4 regions of the Parazoarcus communis genome follow, and region 1 is predicted to be linked to each of the others. Evidence: predicted binding sites of a transcription regulator. Region 1 holds the regulator's gene; each other region holds the start of a gene.
The links. Region 1 encodes sigma-54, which starts transcription at its own class of promoters, with help from an activator protein. Its sites were predicted from a motif close to TGGCACGCTTNCTGCTNA; they were not measured.
Positions count from the first base shown of each region.

Region 1 (5,162 bases):
GTTTCGGGGTCATGCTCGACGACCTTCTTGCCGCGGGCTACACCCTGCTCTCGCTTGCCGTACTCGTTGCCATTTTCGGCGCCTGAACCCATGGACAACACGCTAGAACACCTCTCGGCCCGCGTCGGCGAGGCCCTGACCCGCAAGGGCTGGATGCTTGGCACCGCAGAATCCTGCACTGGCGGCTGGATTGCCGAGGTCGTCACCGCCACGGCGGGCAGCTCGACCTGGTTCGACCGCGGCTTCATCACCTACTCGAACGCGGCAAAGATCGACATGCTCGACGTCGGCACCGGGACGCTCGCCGCGCATGGCGCAGTGAGTGAGGCCACGGTTGCGGAGATGGCTGCGGGCGCCCTGAAGCACAGCCTTGCCAGTATTACCGTCGCGGTCTCAGGCATTGCCGGGCCCGGTGGCGGCAGTGCGGCGAAGCCGGTGGGCACGGTTTGCATCGCCACTGCGCTGCGCTGGGGCGATGTCTTCCCCACCACCCGCCACTTCGACGGCGACCGCGAAGCCGTGCGACGGCAGACCGTCATCGCCGCACTTGAAGAGGTCCTTCGCCTTACCGATTCGGACAGCAGCATCTCAGCAAGCTCTGTGCCATAATTCGCGTCTCACTCAGGAAGGACCACTCATGGACGACAACAAGGCCAAGGCGCTTGCCGCCGCGCTCTCTCAAATCGAGAAGCAATTCGGCAAGGGCTCGATCATGCGGATGGGCGACGGCAGTATCGAGCGCGACATCCAGACCGTCTCCACCGGCTCGCTCGGGCTGGACATTGCCCTCGGCCTGGGCGGCCTGCCGCGTGGCCGTGTAGTCGAGATCTACGGTCCGGAATCGTCCGGCAAGACCACGCTGACCCTCCAGGTCATCGCCGAAATGCAGAAGCTCGGCGGCACCGCATCCTTTATCGACGCCGAGCATGCGCTCGACGTGGGCTACGCCGAGAAACTCGGCGTCAACATTGACGACCTGCTGATTTCCCAGCCCGACACCGGTGAGCAGGCGCTCGAAATCGCCGACATGCTGGTGCGTTCGGGCGGCGTGGATATCGTCGTCATCGACTCCGTTGCCGCACTGACCCCGAAAGCCGAAATCGAAGGCGAGATGGGCGACCAGCTGCCGGGCCTCCAGGCACGACTGATGTCGCAGGCTCTGCGCAAACTGACCGCCAACATCAAGCGCACGAACACGCTCGTGATCTTCATCAACCAGATCCGGATGAAGATCGGCGTCATGTTCGGCAGCCCCGAAACCACCACCGGTGGTAACGCGCTCAAGTTCTACGCTTCGGTCCGCATGGATATCCGGCGTACCGGTGCGATCAAGAAGGGCGACGAAGTCGTTGGCTCGGAAACGCGTGTCAAGGTCGTCAAGAACAAGGTCGCGCCGCCGTTCAAGGAAGCGCACTTCGACATTCTCTACGGAGAAGGCATCTCCCGCGAAGGCGAGATCATCGACCTCGGCGTGACTTACAAGATCGTCGACAAGTCCGGCGCCTGGTATTCGTACAACGGCGACAAAATCGGCCAAGGCAAGGACAACTCACGCGAGTTTCTGCGCGCAAACCCGGCGCTGGCTCGTGAAATCGAGAACAAGGTTCGCGCAGCGGTCGGACTCGGCGAAATGGCCGCGCTCGGTGGCGCGGCACCCGTCGCTTCCGAAGCCTGATCTCCGCCCCGTCCGGACGCTGACCCCTGATGGGCGAGCCGAGTCTGCGCGAACGCGCGCTGCGCCATCTCGCCCGTCGGGATCACTCGCGGGTGGAGCTTGCGCGCAAGCTGTCTCCATATGGCAGCGCCGAGGAGATCGAAGCCGTACTGGTTCGCATGAGCGAACTCGAACTGCTCTCCGACACCCGTTTTGCCGAAGCGTGGGTTCGCAGCAAGGCTGCCCGGTTTGGCAGCCAGCGGCTGCGCCACGAGCTCGCGAGACGTGGCGTATCGAAGGACTTGATCGACGAGGCCATCGAGAGCGAATGTGTGGAATCCGAACTCGACCGGGCTCGTGCAGTGTGGCAGTCTAGATTTGGCCTCGCACCTGACGATCGCCGCGAATGGGCGCGCCAGGCGCGTTTCCTGCAAACCCGTGGTTTTTCCACTGACGTGATCTGCAAACTGTTGAAAGAAGCCCCCGATGAGTCTGCTTAAGGTCACCGGCCTGCAAAAGCGCTACAAGGCGCGCACAGTCGTCCATGACGTCTCGTTCGAGGTTGGCTCGGGCGAAGTGGTCGGCTTGCTGGGCCCCAATGGCGCAGGCAAGACAACCTGCTTCTACATGATCGTGGGCTTGGTGCGCGCCGACGGCGGCGAGATCACGCTCGACGACGCACGCCTGACCGATCTGCCGATCCACGCTCGCGCACGCCTGGGGCTGTCGTATCTGCCGCAGGAAATGAGCGTGTTCCGCAAGCTCACGGTCGCCGAGAACATTCGTGCAGTACTCGAGCTCCGCGGACTGCCGGTGGCGCAGATCGACGAACGCCTGGAAGAGTTGCTCGAAGAACTTGGCATTGCGCACCTGCGCGACAACACCGCCATCTCGCTGTCAGGCGGAGAACGCAGACGGTGCGAGATTGCACGTGCGCTTGCCACCGACCCGCGCCTCATCCTCCTGGACGAGCCTTTCGCAGGGGTCGACCCGATCGCCGTACTCGACATCCAGAAGATCATCCGCTTCCTGAAGGAGCGCAACATAGGCGTGCTGATCACCGACCACAACGTGCGCGAAACGCTCGGCATCTGTGACCGCGCAACCATCATTACCGACGGCCGCGTGCTTGCCAGCGGCAAGCCGCCCGAAATCATCGCCAACGAACAAGTGCGCCAGGTCTACCTCGGCGAGCACTTCCGTCTCTGATTCCGGCACGCCCCGACTGGCATCATGAAACCAACCCTTCAGCTCAAGCTCTCGCAGCACCTGACGCTCACCCCGCAGCTGCAGCAGTCCATCAAACTGCTGCAGCTCTCTACGCTCGAGCTCAACCAGGAAATCGAACGCTTTCTGCTGGAAAACCCGATGCTCGAGCGTGAGGACGGCGACGGCAGCGACTTCGCACCGTCCGCGGTCGGCAACGATGCGCAGCCCGCAACCGAGACCCCGCGCGAGACCAGCGCCGAGACCAACCAGGAAGCCGAGCCCCGCAACGAGAACGAATCGGCCGACTTTGACGAAGGCATGGACTGGTCGGGCACCGGCAGCGGCGCCAGCAGCAAGAGCGACGACGACGAGGACAGCGACTTCCAGGAATTCCAGGCCGCAGGCACCTCGCTGCGCGACTATCTCGATCAGCAGGTTGCCCTGTCCCCGCTGACGGACCGTGACCGCATGCTGGTGCGCTTCATCATCGAAGCGCTCGATAGCGACGGCTACCTGCACCAGGAGCTCGAGGACCTGCTCGAACTGCTCCCGCCCGAACTCGACTACGACCTCGACGACCTCGCGATTGCCCTGCGGCACGTGCAGCAGCTCGAACCGGCGGGCATTGGCGCACGCACCCCCCAGGAGTGCCTCGGCCTGCAGCTGCGCGCCATGCCGGCAGGCAGCTGCCGCGACCTGGCGCTGGTCATCGTCGAACAGCACCTCGAGCTGCTGGCCGAACGCAACTTTGCGAAGCTCAAGCGCCTCACCGGGTGCGACGACGACGCCCTGCGCGATGCCCAGGCGCTGGTGTGCCGGCTCGACCCGCATCCGGGGTCGCAGCATTCCAACGAAGAAACCCGCTACGTCCTGCCCGATGTCGTGGTGCGCAAGATCCGCAACCGGTGGACGGTGTCGCTCAACGCCGAAGCCATGCCGCGCCTGCGCATCAACCAGCTCTACGCCAGCCTGCTGCAGCAGAACCGGGGCCAGGGCGGCGGTCTGACCGGCCAGCTGCAGGAAGCACGCTGGCTGATCAAGAACGTACAACAGCGCTTTGATACCATTTTGCGTGTATCTCAGGCCATCGTTGACCAGCAGCGACAGTTCTTCGATCATGGCGAGGTGGCAATGCGTCCATTGACCCTCAGGGAGATCGCGGACCAGCTCGAGCTGCATGAATCAACCGTATCGCGCGTCACCACTCAGAAGTACATGGCGACGCCGCGCGGCGTATTCGAACTCAAGTATTTTTTTGGCAGTCACGTTGCCACCGACACCGGTGGTGCGGCTTCTTCCACAGCGATTCGTGCCTTGATTCGCCAGCTGGTGGACGCCGAAGACAGAAAGAAACCCCTGTCCGACGCAAAGATTGCCGATCTGTTGGGCCAGCAGGGTATCGTGGTCGCGCGGCGCACAATCGCCAAATACCGCGAATCACTCAATATCCCGCCGGTCAGTCTGCGTAAAACGCTTTGATACCAAGAGGAGTTAACATGAATCTCAACATCACCGGACACCACGTTGAAGTGACACCGGCCATCCGCGAGTACGTCTCCGGCAAGCTTGACCGCGTGATCCGTCACTTCGACAACGTTACCAGCGTGAACGTGATCCTTTCCGTTGAGAAACTCGACCAGAAGGCTGAAGTCACCGTGCACGTGCGCGGCAAGGACATTCACGTCGAAAGCGCCGACGCCGACCTCTACGCTGCCATCGATGCGATGACCGACAAGCTCGATCGCCAGGTGCTCAAGTACAAGCAGAAGAGCACCGATCACCACCACGACTCGCACAAGCACCAGACTCCCGAGGCGTGATTTTTCACCAGGCCTTTCGGACCCGGGTGAAGTTATAATCCGCCGCTCAATTTGGCGGTCCGGCTTTGCCCGGGCCTGAGAGACCTTTCAGCGTGGCGTCCGCTCCGGCGGCGTTGCGTGAGCCCCAAAGCGCATGAGCCTCATCTCCCAACTCCTGCCACTTTCGAACGTGGTTGCCGACCTCGACGCCAGCAGCAAGAAGCGCGTCTTCGAACAGGCCGGCCTGTTGTTCGAAAACAATCAGGGCATCGCCCGCAGCATGGTGTTCGACAGCCTGTTTGCGCGCGAACGCCTTGGATCGACCGGCCTCGGCCAGGGCATTGCCATTCCCCACGGCCGCATCAAGGGCCTGAAGGACGCAGCCGGCGCGTTTCTACGTCTCGAAGCCCCGGTGCAGTTCGATGCGCCCGATGGTCGTCCGGTGAACATGCTGTTTGTCCTGCTGGTACCCGAACAGGCCAACGAAACCCACCTTCAGC
Region 1 is NZ_CP022187.1:4,408,868-4,414,029, reverse strand. Features, by position in the region: gene CEW83_RS20225 (phosphatidylglycerophosphatase A) at 1-86, shown strand, start outside; gene CEW83_RS20220 (CinA family protein) at 91-609, shown strand; gene recA (recombinase RecA) at 638-1,675, shown strand; gene recX (recombination regulator RecX) at 1,705-2,154, shown strand; gene lptB (LPS export ABC transporter ATP-binding protein) at 2,141-2,863, shown strand; gene CEW83_RS20200 (RNA polymerase factor sigma-54) at 2,888-4,342, shown strand; gene hpf (ribosome hibernation-promoting factor, HPF/YfiA family) at 4,360-4,683, shown strand; gene ptsN (PTS IIA-like nitrogen regulatory protein PtsN) at 4,817-5,162, shown strand, end outside.

Region 2 (5,162 bases), 2.1 Mb from region 1:
GCAGTACGGCGAAGGCCACGCCTTCCGGATAAGCACCCCATGTGCGGATGACCCAGGTCAGCAAGCCGCAGCCCAGACCGAAGATCCACTGTCCGAGCGGGGTACTTGGCGAGCTAACATAGTCGGTCGCAATGAAGAAGGCGCCGAGCATGACGCCACCGGTCAGCAGATGAGCCAGGGGCGGCAGATACTGATCCGGAGCGAGGAGGTGCGCAAAGGCTGCGGGCAGCACCACACCCAGAATGAAGGCGGCCGGAATCTGCACGCCGATCACCCGTTTCAGCATCAGGAACACGCCGCCAGCGGCGAGCAGCAGCGCGCTGGTTTCCCCCAGACTGCCGGCGCGTTGGCCGAGGCCGAAGCTGAACGGATCCCAGTGTCCGGTCAGCGATTGCGACAGGGCGATGCCGCGCGATGCCTCGGACTTGACGTGGCCCAGCAGTGATGCGCTCGTCATGGCGTCCGGCACGTTGCCACCGAAGGTCACGCTCAGTGCGGTCATCGGGTCAAGCCCGGCGCTCAAGCCTGCTGCGTGGGGGGCAACCCATTGCGTCATCTCGACCGGAAACGAGATCAGCAACATCACCCGCGCGGCCATTGCCGGGTTGAAGAGGTTTTGTCCCAGGCCGCCGAAGGCGTGCTTGGCAACGATGACGGCGAAGCTCGCGCCCGCCGCAGCGATCCACCACGGTGCCCAGGGGGGGAGGGACAGGGCGAGCAGCCAGCCGGTGAGCATTGCCGAGCCGTCGGCGAGCAAGGGGCCTGCGGGCCGCTCCGCCAGACGCGCACAGAAGGCCTCGGAGATCAGGGCGGAAAGAATGGTGACACACCATAGCGTGATCGCCGGCCAGCCAAAGTGCCAGAAGCCGGCCACCGTTGCCGGGGTCAGTGCCAGCATCACCAGCAGCATGACACGGCCAACGGAGCGGGCTCCGTGCGCGTGAGGTGAGGAAATCGGGTTCATGCCGTGGTCTCCTCGGTTGTTTTCGCGGCTGCGCTTGCCTTTGCCGCTGCGGCTTCGGCGGCAGCTGCCTTGGCGCGGGCGCGCTCGGCCTTGCGTCGCTCCGCAGCCTCGGCCTTTTCGCGCGCTTCGCGTTCCATGCGGCTTTCACGCGCTTCGACAAGCTCCTTGATGGCATCCTGTTTCATGCGGTTTCGGCCCTGGGCTGCGAGTTCGCCCTTTGCATGGTTGAAGTACTGGACGAGCGGAATCTGGGAAGGGCAGACAAAGGAGCAGGTACCGCAGCTGATGCAATCCTTGAGTCCGATCTCGACCGACGCCTTGAGGTCGCCGCTCCTGATCAGTGCGGCCATCTCCAGCGGCATCAGCCCGATCGGACAGGCGCCCACGCAGGAAGCACAGCGAATGCAGGGGCCGGGTTCCGGGAGGGCTGCGAGTTCGTGTTCGACCAGTCCAAGCAGTCCGCCGCTTCCCTTGATCACCGGGATGTCGAGCGAGTGGATGGATAATCCCATCATCGGCCCGCCCATGACCCAGCGCGCGACCGGTTCCGTCGTTCCGCCGCAGAATGCCACCAGGGTGGAGAGCGGCGTGCCGATGCGCACCTCAAGGTTGCGCGGTGTGCGGATGGCGCCGCCGGAGACGGTGACGATGCGCCGGGTGAGCGGCTCGCCGAAGCGGATCGCACGGTGAATGGCGGCGGCGGTGCCGACGTTCTGCACCATGACGCCGATATCTGCCGAACGGCCTTCCGCAGGCACTTCACGCCCGGTCAGCCAGGAAATGAGCTGTTTCTCCGAGCCCATCGGATAGCGGCTCGGAACCTCGACGACCTCCACATCGGCGACGCCCTCGGCCGCCGCACGCAGGGCAGCGATCGCCTGAGGCTTGTTGTTCTCCACGCCGATCAATGCGCGTTCGCCGCCAATGGCCCGCAGGATGATGCGCGCGCCGTCGATGACCTCGGGGGCGCGCTCGCGCATCAGGCGATCGTCGCACGAAAGGTAGGGTTCGCACTCGCCACCGTTCAGGATCAGCGTGGGAATCGGGTTCTTCTGGCCGAGGGCGAGCTTGACGGCCGCCGGGAAGGTGGCACCGCCCATGCCGACCACGCCGGCAGCCGCAACCCTGCGCGCAATCTCCGCGGGTTCGAGGCTGAACGGGTCGGTGTGATCCGGTGGCAGGGCTTCGTCAAGACCGTCGGTATCAAGCAGGATGGCCGGACCCGCAAGGCCGGAGGCGTGCGGCACCGGTACCTCGGCGATGCCGATCACGGTGCCGGATGTTGGCGCATGTATCGGCGCAGAGATCGCCCCCTGCGCTTCGGCAATGAGTTCGCCGCGCAGCACATACTGCCCTGCCTGCACCAGTGGGCGTGCCGGCGCGCCGATATGCTGGGCAAGCGGCAGGATCAGCCGCGGAGGCAGAGGCAGCACCGTGATCTCGGTATCCGCGGCCGGATGTTTGCGGCCTTCGGGGTGGGCGCCCCAGCGCTGCAGCATGCGGCGCAGGAAGGAGGGGGTGGATAAGGCAGGGGTATTCATGGCATCACTCTCAGGCGCTGACCGGTTTCGGCCAGACCCAGGTTTGCTGTGTGACGGGCACCGGAGCAAGGTCGATGGCCCCGGTGGGGCAGACTTCTTCGCATTTCGCGCAGCCGGTGCAGGCCTCGCGAATCACCGAGTGGATCTGCTTGACGGCGCCCAGCACCGCATCGGTGGGGCAGGACTTGAAGCATTTCGTGCATCCGATGCAGATTTCCTCGCGCACTTCCGCGATGCGTGGCACCTGAATCTGGACGGCGCCGGCGTCGAGTGCGAGTCCGAGCCGTGCGGCCAGCGCTTCGGCCAGTTGCAGGCCACCGGGCGGGCAGCAGGTGGCAGGTGCGTTTCCCGCAATGAGCGCCTCGGCGGCGCCTGCGCAACCGGGAAAGCCGCACTGACCGCAGTTGGTGCCGGGCATCATGGCTTCGATTTCGGCTTCGACGCCGTCCCGCTCGACATGGAAGAAGCGTGCGGCAAGCCCCAGCCCGAGGCCGAAAACAGCGCCCATCACGGAGAGGCTAACTACGGCGATCAACATGTCGGCTCCTTTGAGAGTGTCGGTCAGTGGTTGGTGAGGCCGGAAAAGCCCATGAACGCGAGCGACAGCAGTCCGGCAGTCACAAAACCAATTGGTGCGCCGGCGAAGGCTGCCGGCACCCGTGCGAGCGCCAGGCGCTCGCGCAGTCCGGCGAACAGTACGAGAACCATGGTGAAGCCTGCGGCTGAGCCCAGCCCGTAGACGACGCTGCGAACGAAGCCCGCGCCCTCCTGGACATTGAGCAGCGCCACGCCGAGCACCGCGCAGTTGGTCGTGATGAGCGGAAGATAGATGCCGAGCACCTTGTACAGGGCGGGCGCGTTCTTCTTGACCGCCATTTCGACGAACTGGACGGTTGCGGCGATGACCAGGATGAAGCCCAGGATGCGCAGATAAGCCAGATCGAAGGGTGCGAGCAAGGCATGCTCGAGCACCCAGGTCACGGCACTCGCGAGCGTGAGCACGAAGGTCGTGGCCATTCCCATGCCAAGCGCGCTGTCGATCTTGCGCGAGACCCCCATGAAGGGACACAGGCCCAGGAATTTCACCAGCACGACGTTGTTTACCAGCGCCGTGCCCAGTAGCAGCATCAACCATTCACTCATTGCCGACGATCTCCGTCATTGCGGTTTTCATGCTGTGTGTTGCATGAGACATGCCACCGTGGGATTGTCGGCAAGTGACTGATTTCATGGAGGTGTGATGTTTCAGGAGGTGCGCCGGCATGTTTCGAGTACGTCAGTTGCGCAGGGATTGTCGTAAACACGACAAGGTCTGTGGCGGGTTCCGCTGGGTCCCCGGGGCAGCCCGAAAAGTGTCGATTCCGTGGCAGGACAGGTGTCCGGCTGTCATGCACCGGACAAGTGCATCGAATTGTTAGGTTTGGCACAATGATTGCTAGTGAGGAGCAAACTGTCCCTTGAGAGACTTCAATGTCGGCCCCTGACTCGATGCATGCCGTGTTCTCCGATGCCGTGTTCCACGATGCGGTAGAGCAATCTGCGATTGCGATCTCGATCACCGATGTCAATGCGCACATCCTGTATGTGAACCCGGCCTTTTCGGCGATCACCGGGTACGCCGCCTCCGAGGTGGTTGGGCAGCGCCAGTCGCTGTTGTCCTACAAATCGACACCGCGCTCGGTCTACCAGACGATGTGGCAGGCCCTGAAAAGCGGCCAGTCGTGGACCGGGCGCCTGCTCAACCGCCGGCGCGACGGAACGCCCTATGTGGCCGAGCTGACGGTCACGCCGTTGCGCTCCGCCGCGATTAAGGGAGAGGAAACCCGTTACCTCGGCATGCACTGGGACGCGACCGAAGAGCACCGTCTGGCACAGCAGCTGAGCAATCACAAGCAGCTCATCGAGTCGGTGATCTCGGTGGCACCAGTCGCGGTTGCGCTGCTCGACGTCGAGGGCAAGGTCGTCCTCGACAACCCCGCTTACCGCCGTGTGGTCTCCGACATGCGGGTGACCGAGCCGGCGCATTCGGTGATGGATGCACTGCGTCAAAGTCTCGGTGAGAGTTTCAAGCATGCACTGGCTCACCGCCGTGCCTTGCTCAACCACGAACTGTGCTTCGATTCGGATTCGGGAGAGCCGCGCTGGTATTCGTGTTCGGTGTCGTGGTTCGAGGAGCGTCATACCAGCCCCGATGCGTTCTACGGCGACGGTTGCTCCGACTACATGCTGCTGGTGATGCACGACATCAGTGCCTCCAAGCGTCAGCAGGAGGCGCTGCGTATTGCAGCGATGCGCGCGATGCTGTCCGAGGGCGAATTCAACCAGAGTCTGCGTGAGGCATTGTCGGGGGCGATCTTTCAGTTGCAGGGGCCGGTGAATCTGATCTCGGCAGCGGCGAGTCTGCAGCGTCGCCGTGCTGGCGGGGCTGCAGGAGGTGATGCGCTCGCCAAGGCCCTTGCGGACGCGCAGCGTGCGGGAGAAGAGGCCATCTCCACCTTGCAGGCGGCGATGCCGCCCGAGCCCGAGGCCCCCACCGGACTGGTTAACCTCAATGAGGTTCTGCGTGACGTGCTGATGCTCGAGACAGAGACCTTCCTGTCGGCAGGGGTAACGGTCGACTGGCTGCCAGCGCATGTCCTGCCTTCGGTCCAGGGCAA
Region 2 is NZ_CP022187.1:2,323,950-2,329,111, reverse strand. Features, by position in the region: gene CEW83_RS10575 (RnfABCDGE type electron transport complex subunit D) at 1-964, opposite strand, end outside; gene rsxC (electron transport complex subunit RsxC) at 961-2,505, opposite strand; gene CEW83_RS10565 (RnfABCDGE type electron transport complex subunit B) at 2,516-3,043, opposite strand; gene rsxA (electron transport complex subunit RsxA) at 3,067-3,648, opposite strand; gene nifL (nitrogen fixation negative regulator NifL) at 3,976-5,162, shown strand, end outside.
Region 2: the regulator sigma-54 is predicted to act here: its motif matches at 3,926-3,943, upstream of rsxA (electron transport complex subunit RsxA).

Region 3 (5,162 bases), 1.7 Mb from region 1:
CTGCGTCGAAGGTTTCCTCGGCATCGAGGATGCGGGTCAGCGCGTCGAGCTTGTCCACGCCGCGCACCAGCCAGTAGCGCTGGCGGATCTTGGCAACGGTGGAGGTCGATGAACGGATCTTGATTTCTTCGGGTTCGCGCAGGTGGCGACGTGCCACGTCACGAATCACGTTGGGCATGGTGGCCGAGAACAGCGCCGTCTGCCGGGTTGCCGGGGTGTGATCGAGAATCCATTCGACGTCGTCGATGAAGCCCATGCGCAGCATTTCGTCGGCTTCGTCGAGGATCAGCATCTTGAGCGCGTCGAGCTTCAGGCTGCCGCGTTCGAGGTGGTCCATGACCCGGCCCGGCGTGCCGACGATGACCTGTGCGCCGCGCGACAGCTGGCGCAGCTGCACCACCATGCTCTGCCCACCATAAACGGGCAGGACGTGGAAATTCTTCAGGTGATGAGCGTATTTGCCAAAGGCTTCGGCCACCTGGATGGCAAGCTCGCGTGTCGGGGTGAGCACCAGCACCTGCGGGCGGGTGTCGGCGATGTCGAGCATCGCCAGCGCGGGCAGTGCGAATGCGGCCGTTTTTCCGGTGCCGGTCTGGGCTTCGCCCAGCAGGTCACGTCCTGCGAGCAGGTGCGGGATACACGCTGCCTGGATCGGGGATGGCGTTTCATAGCCGACTGCGGCGAGTGCCGAAAGCAGATTGTCGGGCAGGCCCAGCTGGGCAAAGGATTCGATGGGTTCGGTCATGGCAGAGGATGATGCGTAGTGAGGCCGGGGCCAGGGGGCGCGGTGATCTGCAGCCGGGACAATGTCCCAGTATGGCTGTCCGGCACCACAAAAACAAAAACGCGGCCCTGAGGCCGCGTTCTGATTGATCAGCGAGGGCTGATCAGAGCGGGCGGATGTTGGCCGCCTGCAGGCCCTTGGGGCCGTTCTTGACTTCGAATTCTACGCGCTGGTTCTCGGCCAGGCTCTTGAAGCCCTTGCCTTGAATTTCGCTGAAGTGTGCGAACAGGTCGTCACCGCCCTGTTCCGGGGTGATGAAGCCGAAGCCCTTGGCGTCGTTGAACCACTTGACGGTACCGGTTTGAGTGCTCATTTTGCGTTCCTTTAAAACATAAGAAGGGGCTCGCGCCCAGAGTGCAGGAACGATCAAGAAACAAGTATCGAGGGAATCAAACCGTAAAGTTCGCGGAACGAACACGCGGAAACGACACCACAAAGACAACTGCTTGAATCGACTGCGACGCCACAATACACGGTTTTATTGGGGTGTGGGATTTTTTTTTGATTCGTCATGCAACCGGACAGATATGACGATGACGAGGCGGAACATAAGCTGGAGTGTGCTGCGGATTCAGATCTGGCCGGAAGATGGGATAATGCAGACCCTTTTTTGTTAGTCCGGACTTCCGATGCCCATCCAGTGGTTCCCCGGTCACATGAACTCCGCGCGCCGGAAAGCTGCAGAGACGCTGGCTGCGATTGATGTCGTCATCGAAGTGACCGATGCCCGCCTGCCCGAAGCCAGCAGCAATCCGATGATCGGAGAGTTGCGCCGCTTCCGCAATCGCCCCTGTCTCAAGCTGCTTAACAAGGCGGATCTCGCAGATCCGGTGGCGACGCAGGCGTGGATGGATTTCTACAACCGTCAGCCCGGGGTGAAGGCCGTGTCGATTTCGGCCAAGAAGCCGGCTGACGTGGCACGCATCACCGGCTTGTGTCGCCAGCTCGCGCCGCACCGCAGCGACAACATCAAGCCGCTGCGGATGATCCTGATGGGCATCCCCAACGTGGGCAAGTCCACGTTGATGAATGCCCTGATCAAGCGCAAGGTGGCCAAGGTTGGCGACGAACCGGCGGTGACCAAGAGCCAGCAGACGCTCGATCTCGGTCCCGGCCTGACGCTCACCGATACGCCCGGACTGATGTGGCCCAAGATCGACTACGATTCCGACGGCTTCATGCTCGCGGCGAGCCATGCGATCGGCCGCAATGCGGTGATCGACGAGGAGGTCGCGGCCTTTCTGGGTGACGTGCTGCTTGAACGCTACCCTGCGCTGCTCGCCGCCCGCTATCGCATTGACCCGTCGAACTTCGACGGACCGGGGCTGGTCGAGGAGGTCGGACGTCGTCGCGGCTGCCTGCAGAAGGGGGGCGGTCTCGACCTGGAGAAAGCCGCTCAGATCCTGTTGCTCGACTATCGCAGCGGCGCGCTGGGCAGGATCAGTCTGGAAACCCCCGACAGCCGCAGCCAGATGCTTGCGGCTGCGCTTGCGAACGGGCCCGCGCCGGTCAATCCAGACCTTGCAGTGGATGAGGACGAAGAAGAATAAGAGTGGCCGGGCTGGGGGCTTCGCTGCCCTCAGCTGTCAGTCGCTGAACCGTCTGGCGTATTGACGGGCAGGATTTCGATCCATTGCAGCCACTGGCCACAGGCGTTGCGCGGCCCGCGCAGGGAGCCGTGCCATGGGCCTTCGGTGCATTTGCCGCGGTTGTTTGCCGGGTCGAGCTCGACCGTGCTGCCGTCTGCGGCCAGCTGACGCGTGCCGTCCCAGCGCTGGCAGGTCGGGCAGCGGCGCAGCTCGGCGATTTCGACCGCCACGCTCAGATCCCGAAATAACGCCCGGGGCGGTGATTCACAGCAATGACGAAGTTCACCGCCACCGCGCCGAGCACCGAAAGCCCGACCAGCCGGGCGTCGACCGCCAGCAGCGCGAGCGCCATGATCACGCAGTCCGCCGCCATCTGCACCCAGCCCGCGCGCCAGCCTTTGCGCTGTTGCAGGTAGATCGCCAGCACGCCGACCCCGCCCAGGCTGGAGCGGTGGCGGATCAGCATGAGCAGGCCGGTACCCGCTAGCAGTCCGCCCATGATCGCGGCAAAGACCGGGTCGACGTGGGCGATGCTGAGCATGCTGGGCAGATACTCGGTGCACACCGAGAGCAGCAGCACGGTACAGAAGGTCTTCAGCGTGAACTCGCGTCCGAGTGCGCGCAGCGCAAAGATGTAGAAGGGCAGGTTGATCGCGAAGAAGGCTGCGCCGAAGGGCAGGTCGAAGGCGTAGTGGATCAGGAAGGCCAGACCGGCCGTGCCGCCGGTGAGCATGCCCGCGTCGCGAAAGAACGAGATCGACAGGGCCAGAAACAGCGTGCCCACGAGCAGGGCTTGCACGTCGTCTAGCGGGCTGTGGCGGGCGCTCAGTTCGGCAGGGGCTTCCGGAGCGGACTGAGAGGGCGCGTTCGACATGAAGATCCGATGGTTGAGTCTTGCCCCGATGATAGCGCGCTGTTTGCTGCAGCGCAGTCCGTAGCATCCACGGCACGCCTTTCACCGCTCGCCATGTCGTCATTGTTGGTGCGATACCGGTGTTTGTCGAGAAACGCACAGTCTGCATGTCTGATCCACGTTTATTAAGTCCATTGAAAACAGACGGATAGGGTGCCGGAGCGGAGCTGGCGATGCTGGCACTCAATCTGCTGGAGGGAGCACCACCCCGATCAAGAGGAGTCTTCCCCATGCAAGAGAGCGCAATGCCCATCACCCGTGACGCCGCGCTGCGCGTCGCCCTCGCAGCCCGGTCGATGCCGGGCATCACCCTGCCGAAACTGATCGATGTGCTGCAGAACCGGATTGGCAGCGAGCAGATCGACACCGACGATCTGCGTACGGTGACCGTGACGGATCTGAAGACGGCCTTTGCCAGCGTGGATGGCGAGGAGGATGGCGAAGACATCGGAATCGGCCTGGAGGCGATGAAGCTCGCCGTGCGCATCCTGTGGGGCGACACCCAGGGCGAGCCCTTGCCGCCGGTGCAGGCGTTCGCTGAGGGCGACATGAAGGGGTCGGTGCGGGTGGCGCTCGCCTCCGACAGTGGCGAGGCGCTCAACGGGCATTTCGGGTCCTGTATCCGCTATCTGGTCTATCAGGTGTCGGCGACCGAAATCCGCCTGGTGGACATCCGCGACGCGCTCGAGGCCGATTTTGCCGACGACAAGAATGGCTTTCGCGTGCAGCTCATCTCCGATTGCCATGTGCTCTACGTCGTCTCCATCGGTGGTCCGGCGGCGGCGAAGGTGATCAAGGGCAATATCTACCCGATCAAGCGTATCGAGGGCGGACCGGCGATGGAGGTGATGGCCGAGTTTCAGGACATGATGAAGGGCTCGCCGCCGCCCTGGCTGGCCAAGATCCTGGGTGTCAGCGCCGAGCGGCGGCTGCGAAACTATGCTGCGGCGTCGGTCGAGGAGTGAGGTCGTGGCCGACAAGGACTACCCGCGCATTGTCTCCGAGCTGATCGCCAATGCCATTGCCACCAGCCGGATTGCCGGCGAGAACGGCCGCATCACGCGCCTGGTGGCGGGCAGTATCGGACGTTTTGCAAGCGAGCTGAAGGTGGGGAACGAGGCCGGCAAGGCCGATGCACTGCTCGCCCATGCACGTGACCTGCTGGCAGAAAACGACGGCGCAGAGGTCGTGCCCGCACTCACTGCTGCGGTCGAGGCGCTGGCAGCGGCGCACTGAGTCGGGCTGCATTCGCGCTCGTTTGCCGGTGGCGCGGGTTAGAATCCGCGCCCCGAAGCCAATTTGCGGCCACCCTGCCGCCGCCGTCATGGAAGAGCGCATCGAACGCCTCGAATCGAAGCTGATGTTTGCCGAGGATCTGCTCGACGAACTCAATCGCACCGTCTACCGCCAGCAACAGCAGATCGACCTGATGCAGCAGCATCTGCGGCAACTTGCGCAGCAGATGCAGGCCGTTCAGCCTCCCGGACGTCTGAGTCCGGAAGACGAAGTGCCGCCGCACTACTGAACGGTAACGCCCGCACCGGGGCGCGTGGGATGGAAGCTGATCTTCTGCGGTGCGATCTGTGCCTGCAGCCTGGCGACGTGCGGCTTCAGTTCGCCCATCACGTGCATCTCGCAGCGCTTGCAGTCGAAGCGCAGCGTGAGGGTCTCCTTGCCGTTGACCAGGGTCATCGGGTCGGGGCGGATGCCTTTCACTTCCTTGGGGCACAGGTTGAAGCTGTAGCGCAGGCAGTGCTTGGTGATCATCACTGACACCTCGCCGTGCTCTTCATTGGCCTCGTAGGCCGCGTCGATCAGCTTGACGCCGTGTTTCACATAGAAATCACGCGCCTTTTCGTTGAGGACGTTGGCGAGA
Region 3 is NZ_CP022187.1:1,532,190-1,537,351, reverse strand. Features, by position in the region: gene CEW83_RS07000 (DEAD/DEAH box helicase) at 1-745, opposite strand, end outside; gene cspE (cold-shock protein) at 888-1,097, opposite strand; gene ylqF (ribosome biogenesis GTPase YlqF) at 1,414-2,334, shown strand; gene CEW83_RS06985 (hypothetical protein) at 2,364-2,603, opposite strand; gene CEW83_RS06980 (YitT family protein) at 2,606-3,247, opposite strand; gene CEW83_RS06975 (dinitrogenase iron-molybdenum cofactor biosynthesis protein) at 3,517-4,251, shown strand; gene CEW83_RS06970 (hypothetical protein) at 4,256-4,522, shown strand; gene CEW83_RS06965 (SlyX family protein) at 4,611-4,811, shown strand; gene CEW83_RS06960 (peptidase U32 family protein) at 4,805-5,162, opposite strand, start outside.
Region 3: the regulator sigma-54 is predicted to act here: its motif matches at 3,464-3,481, upstream of CEW83_RS06975 (dinitrogenase iron-molybdenum cofactor biosynthesis protein).

Region 4 (5,162 bases), 210 kb from region 1:
AGGGCGTGATCGCCCGTATCGACGGGCGGCATCGCGAACTCAAGCTGGCCGACGTGCTCGAGTCACTCGATGAGCCCGCCTTGCTGCTGGTACTCGACGGTGTGCAGGATCCGCATAATCTCGGCGCCTGCCTGCGGGTTGCGGACGCGGTTGGTGCGCACGCGGTGATTGCGCCCAAGGATCGCGCAGTCGGGCTCAATGCCACTGCGGTGAAGGTCGCCAGCGGCGCAGCCGATACCGTGCCCTATATCACCGTCACCAATCTTGCCCGCGCACTGCGCGAAATGCAGGAAGCGGGGGTCTGGATCATCGGGGCGGCCGGCGAAGCCGAGCAATCGGTGTTCGATGTCGATCAGAAGGGGCCGGTGGCCTGGGTGCTGGGGGCAGAAGGCGACGGACTGCGCCGGCTGACTCGCGATACCTGCGACGTGCTGGCGAAAATCCCAATGCTGGGGTCGGTGGAGAGCCTCAACGTCTCGGTGGCCAGTGGCATCTGCCTGTTCGAGGCAAGGCGTCAGCGCGGTGCCTGAGTCGGCTTGCGCGGTGTTTCCGCGGTGTTGCATGTGGTAGCGGGGTCAGGCGAATAGGGCGTCCGTGGAGGAGATGGGATGAAGTCTGCGCTGGGTTTTCTGGTGGCGGCCAAACGCTGCGAGATTCATGGCCTGGAGCAGCTTGAGATCACCAGTGGTCTCGTGAAGGGCGTGAGTGAGCTCGTGCACATGCTGCAGAAGGAGCGTGGCGTGTCCAACGTCTATCTGGCGTCGGCCGGGCGTCGGTTTGCCGCACAGCGGCTGGAGCGGGTCGAGGCCAGCGTGGCGGCAGAAGCCGCTGCGCGCGAACGCTTCGTCCAGCTCGATACTGACTCCGGACGTATGGCGGGTGGCGTGCGACTGTTCAGTCGCATCGCCTACGTGCTGCACGGCCTCGATGCGCTTCCGGCCTTGCGCAGCCGGGTGGCGGGGCGCACGCTCGGCGTCGAAGAGGCCACCCGCAGCTTTACCGAACTGATCGCTGGTCTCATGGCGGTGGTTTTCGAGGCTGCAGATATCGCCGCAGACCCGGCGGTGTCGCGGGCGCTGGTCGCCCTGTTCAACTTCATGCAGGGCAAGGAACTGGCCGGGCAGGAGCGTGCGGCCGGCGCAGCCGGTTTTGCAGCCGGTCGCTTCGAAGCCACGGAGCAGCAGCGGCTCGCGCACCTGATTGATGCCCAGGACCGCTGTTTCCAGATCTTTGTCGAGTTTGCCGATCCCACCTTGCGCACGATCTGGCGCAATGCCCAGACTTCACCCGCGATTGCCGAGGTGGAACGGATGCGTCGCATCGCCTGCGCTGCGTCGAGTGCCCCCGTGGCAGCCGAGGCCAGCGAGCGCTGGTTCGAATGCACCACCTCACGGATCGACGCGATGCGCCAGGTCGAAGACTGTGCGACCAATGCGCTGCTGCATCTGTGTGAGGCCAAGCTGCTCGAGGCGCGCTCCGATCTGCACGATCACAAGCGCTTCCTCGATGCACTGTCGGCGCTCGGCGGACAGAGTGCGGCGCCGCTGGCGGTTTTTTTCGACAAGTCAGCCACCTCGGCGCCGCCCGCTGAGGGCGACGCAGCCGGGCTGGTGGAGGCGGACGGACTCAGTCCCAAGCTCGGGCGCTCGGTGCTCGATCTCATGCAGCTGCAGTCGCAGCGACTGCAGGACATGAGCGATGAACTCAATACCGCGCGTGCTGCGCTCAATGAACGCAAGCTGGTCGAGCGCGCCAAGGGCCTGCTGATGTCCAGGCGCGGTCTGAGCGAAGACGAGGCCTACAAATTGTTGCGACAAACCGCAATGGATCAGCATCGTCGCCTTGTCGATGTCGCCGAGGCGACGCTCTCGCTCGCTGAGTTCCTCAAGCCTGACTGAGCCGCAGCCGCCTGTGGCGGCCTCGAAAAGGGGCGGGAGCCCGCGCTTCACTGCGGCCTTCAGACGGATTTCTCCATGCCCCGGACGCTGCAGATCGCCCCGCAGTCGGCGGGGGGCTGAGCGCGCACGTCTGCACTAAGCCTGTGCAGATGCGGTGACATTGCACTGCAGCAGTGCGTCGGGTTCATCGCACCTGATACCGAAAATTTCCCTTGGTTCCAGTGTTTCCGCGGGCTGTGGCCTCATGCGCGTAGCTGGCACGCTTACTGCATTGGAAAACGCAAAGCCGGATCAACGATGGTCCGGCGGTTGACACAATCCCGAACACTGGACAAAGGCGTCCATTCCCTCCGCGCTGCAAGCGCCGAGCAGGAATGGACGCCTTTTTTGCATTTCAGAATTCAATCAAGGAGTTCACGATGACCAAGCAGACGATCAAAACCCCCGAGTTGACCCGTCGCGGTTTCATCAAGGCCGGTGCTGCAGCAGGCACCGCAGCGATGCTGTCCGGTCTTTTTCCCGGCGGCGTCTGGGCTGCTGGCTCGGAAGGGCTGGAGAAGACCACGCTGAAGTTCGGCATCATCCCGCTCACCGACTGTGCGCCGATCGTGATCGCCAGGGAAAAGGGCTTCTTCAAGAAGCACGGCCTCGATGTCGAGGTGTCGAAGGAGGCGTCGTGGGCCAACATCCGCGACAAGGTTTCGCTGGGCGAGCTGGACGGCGCCCATATGCTGGCCGGCATGCCGCTGGCGGCCACGCTCGGGGTCGGCGCCAACCAGCAGGAAACCGTCACCGCCTTTTCGATGGATCTCAACGGCAACGGCATCACCGTGTCGAATGAACTCTACGAGCGCATGCTCGCCGCCGACCCGGCCGCGATGCAGGGGCGCCCGACCTCGGCGCTGGCGCTGAAGAAAGTGATCGAGGAGGACAAGAAGGCGGGCAGGGAGCCGATGACCTTCGCCATGGTGTTCCCGGTCTCCACCCACAACTACGAGATCCGCTACTGGATGGCCTCGGCCGGCATCGATCCCGACCAGGACGTGCGCCTGATCGTGATTCCGCCGCCGCAGATGGTGGCCAACCTGCAGTCGAAGAACATCGTCGGCTACTGCGTGGGCGAGCCGTGGAACCAGCGCGCAGTGGAGATGGGCATTGGCCGCTCGATCATCACCAACTACGAGATCTGGAACAACAATCCGGAGAAGGTCTTCGGCGTCACCCGCGAGTGGGCCGACAAGAATCCGAACACGCACAAGGCTGCGGTGCGCGCGCTGATCGAGGCCGCGCAGTGGATGGACAAGCCCGAGAACCGCGATGAGGTGGTGAAGATCATCTCCGCCAAGTCCTACGTCAATGCACCGGCGTCGGTGGTCGAGAACTCGATGACCGGGACCTGGATGTACACCAAGGCCGAGGGCCCGCAGAAGATGCCGGACTTCAACGTTTTCTACCGCTACGCGGCGACCTTCCCGTGGCGTTCGCATGCGGTGTGGTTCCTTACGCAGATGGTGCGCTGGGGCCAGATCGAGAGCGCGATCAACTTCAGGAAAGTGGCTGAACAGGTCTATCGCAGCGACATCTACCGCGACGCCGCCAAGGATCTGGGTATCGCCATCCCGACCATCGACTACAAGACCGAAGGCTCGCACGCAGCGGGGTGGACGCTGGACAAGGCCACGTCGCCGATCGCGATGGGGCCGGATCGCTTCTTCGACGGCATGAGCTTCGACCCGTCCAGGCCGGTGGATTACCTCAAGGGCTTCAAGGTACATGCGATGAAGGTCAGCCTTGATGCACTTGCCAAGGCCAACGCCTGATTCCGTGCATGACGACTGAAAAGGACAAGGACATGACTGCGATTTCAGTGACTGTCGGCCGGCCTGTTGCCGAGCCGACCGAAAGCAGGGCAGGGACTGCGGATACCGCGGCTCGTGCGGTGGTACATCCGGTTGTCGCCGAGTCGGAAGCGCCCGGGCTGATGGAGCGACTTCGCCCGATGGCGTCCGGGTTAGCGCGCAGCCTGGTGGCCATGGCCGCCGGCATGGGGCTGCTGCTCGCGATCTGGTGGGCGGTGTCGAGCCGGATCGACATCTTTCCGGGGCCGCTGGTGACCTGGGATGCAGCAGTCGAGCTGCTGGCCGACCCGTTCTATGACAACGGCCCCAACGACATGGGCATCGGCTGGAATGTGCTGTATTCGCTGGGGCGGGTCGGTGTCGGTTTCGGCCTTGCCGCCGTGGTCGGCATCCCGCTGGGTTTCATTGTTGGTCGCTTCAAGTTCATGAACATGGCCACCGAACCCGTCATCGGCCTGCTGCGTCCGGTGTCGCCGCTGGCCTGGCTGCCGATCGGTCTGCTGGTGTTTCAGGAGGCCAATCTTGCCGCGATCTGGGTGATCTTCATCTGCTCGATCTGGCCGATGATCATGAACACCGCGGCGGGCGTGCGCTCGGTGCCACAGGACTACCTGAACGTTGCCCGGGTACTGAACCTGTCTGAATGGAAGGTGGTCACCCGAATCCTCTTCCCCGCAGTCCTGCCCAACATCCTCACCGGCGTGCGCCTGGCCATCGGTACCGCCTGGCTGGTGATCGTCGCCGCGGAAATGCTCACTGGCGGCGTCGGCATCGGCTTCTGGGTATGGGATGAATGGAACAACCTCAAGGTCGAGCACATCATCATCGCCATCTTCATCATCGGCATCGTCGGCCTGATTCTCGAGCAGGCCCTGATGATGGTGGCCCGCCATTTCAGCTACGAAAGCCGCTAAGGAGATCGTCATGACCAAACGTATCGTACAGATCGAAAGTGTCGGTCAGTCCTTCGACACCAAGAAGGGGCCGTTCGTCGCACTGCGCGACGTCAATCTGGAGATCCGCGAAGGTGAGAGCATCTCCCTGATCGGTCACTCCGGCTGCGGCAAATCGACGCTGCTCAATCTCATCGCCGGACTCACCCTGCCCAGCAGTGGCGTGATGCTGTGCGACGGCCGCGAGATCGCAGGCCCCGGGCCGGAGCGGGCGGTGGTGTTCCAGAACCACTCCCTGCTGCCGTGGCTGACCTGCTTCGACAACGTCTACCTTGCGGTCGAGCGCGTGTTTTCGGCCAGGGAAGGCAAGGCGAAGCTCAGGGAGCGTACTCACGAGGCACTTGAACTCGTCGGCCTGGCGCACGCCGAGAACAAGTATCCGAACGAGATCTCGGGTGGCATGAAGCAGCGTGTCGGCATTGCCCGCGCGCTGTCGATGCAGCCAAGAATCC
Region 4 is NZ_CP022187.1:4,195,805-4,200,966, forward strand. Features, by position in the region: gene rlmB (23S rRNA (guanosine(2251)-2'-O)-methyltransferase RlmB) at 1-530, shown strand, start outside; gene CEW83_RS19145 (nitrate regulatory protein) at 609-1,898, shown strand; gene CEW83_RS19150 (CmpA/NrtA family ABC transporter substrate-binding protein) at 2,318-3,718, shown strand; gene ntrB (nitrate ABC transporter permease) at 3,751-4,671, shown strand; gene CEW83_RS19160 (ABC transporter ATP-binding protein) at 4,682-5,162, shown strand, end outside.
Region 4: the regulator sigma-54 is predicted to act here: its motif matches at 2,154-2,171, upstream of CEW83_RS19150 (CmpA/NrtA family ABC transporter substrate-binding protein).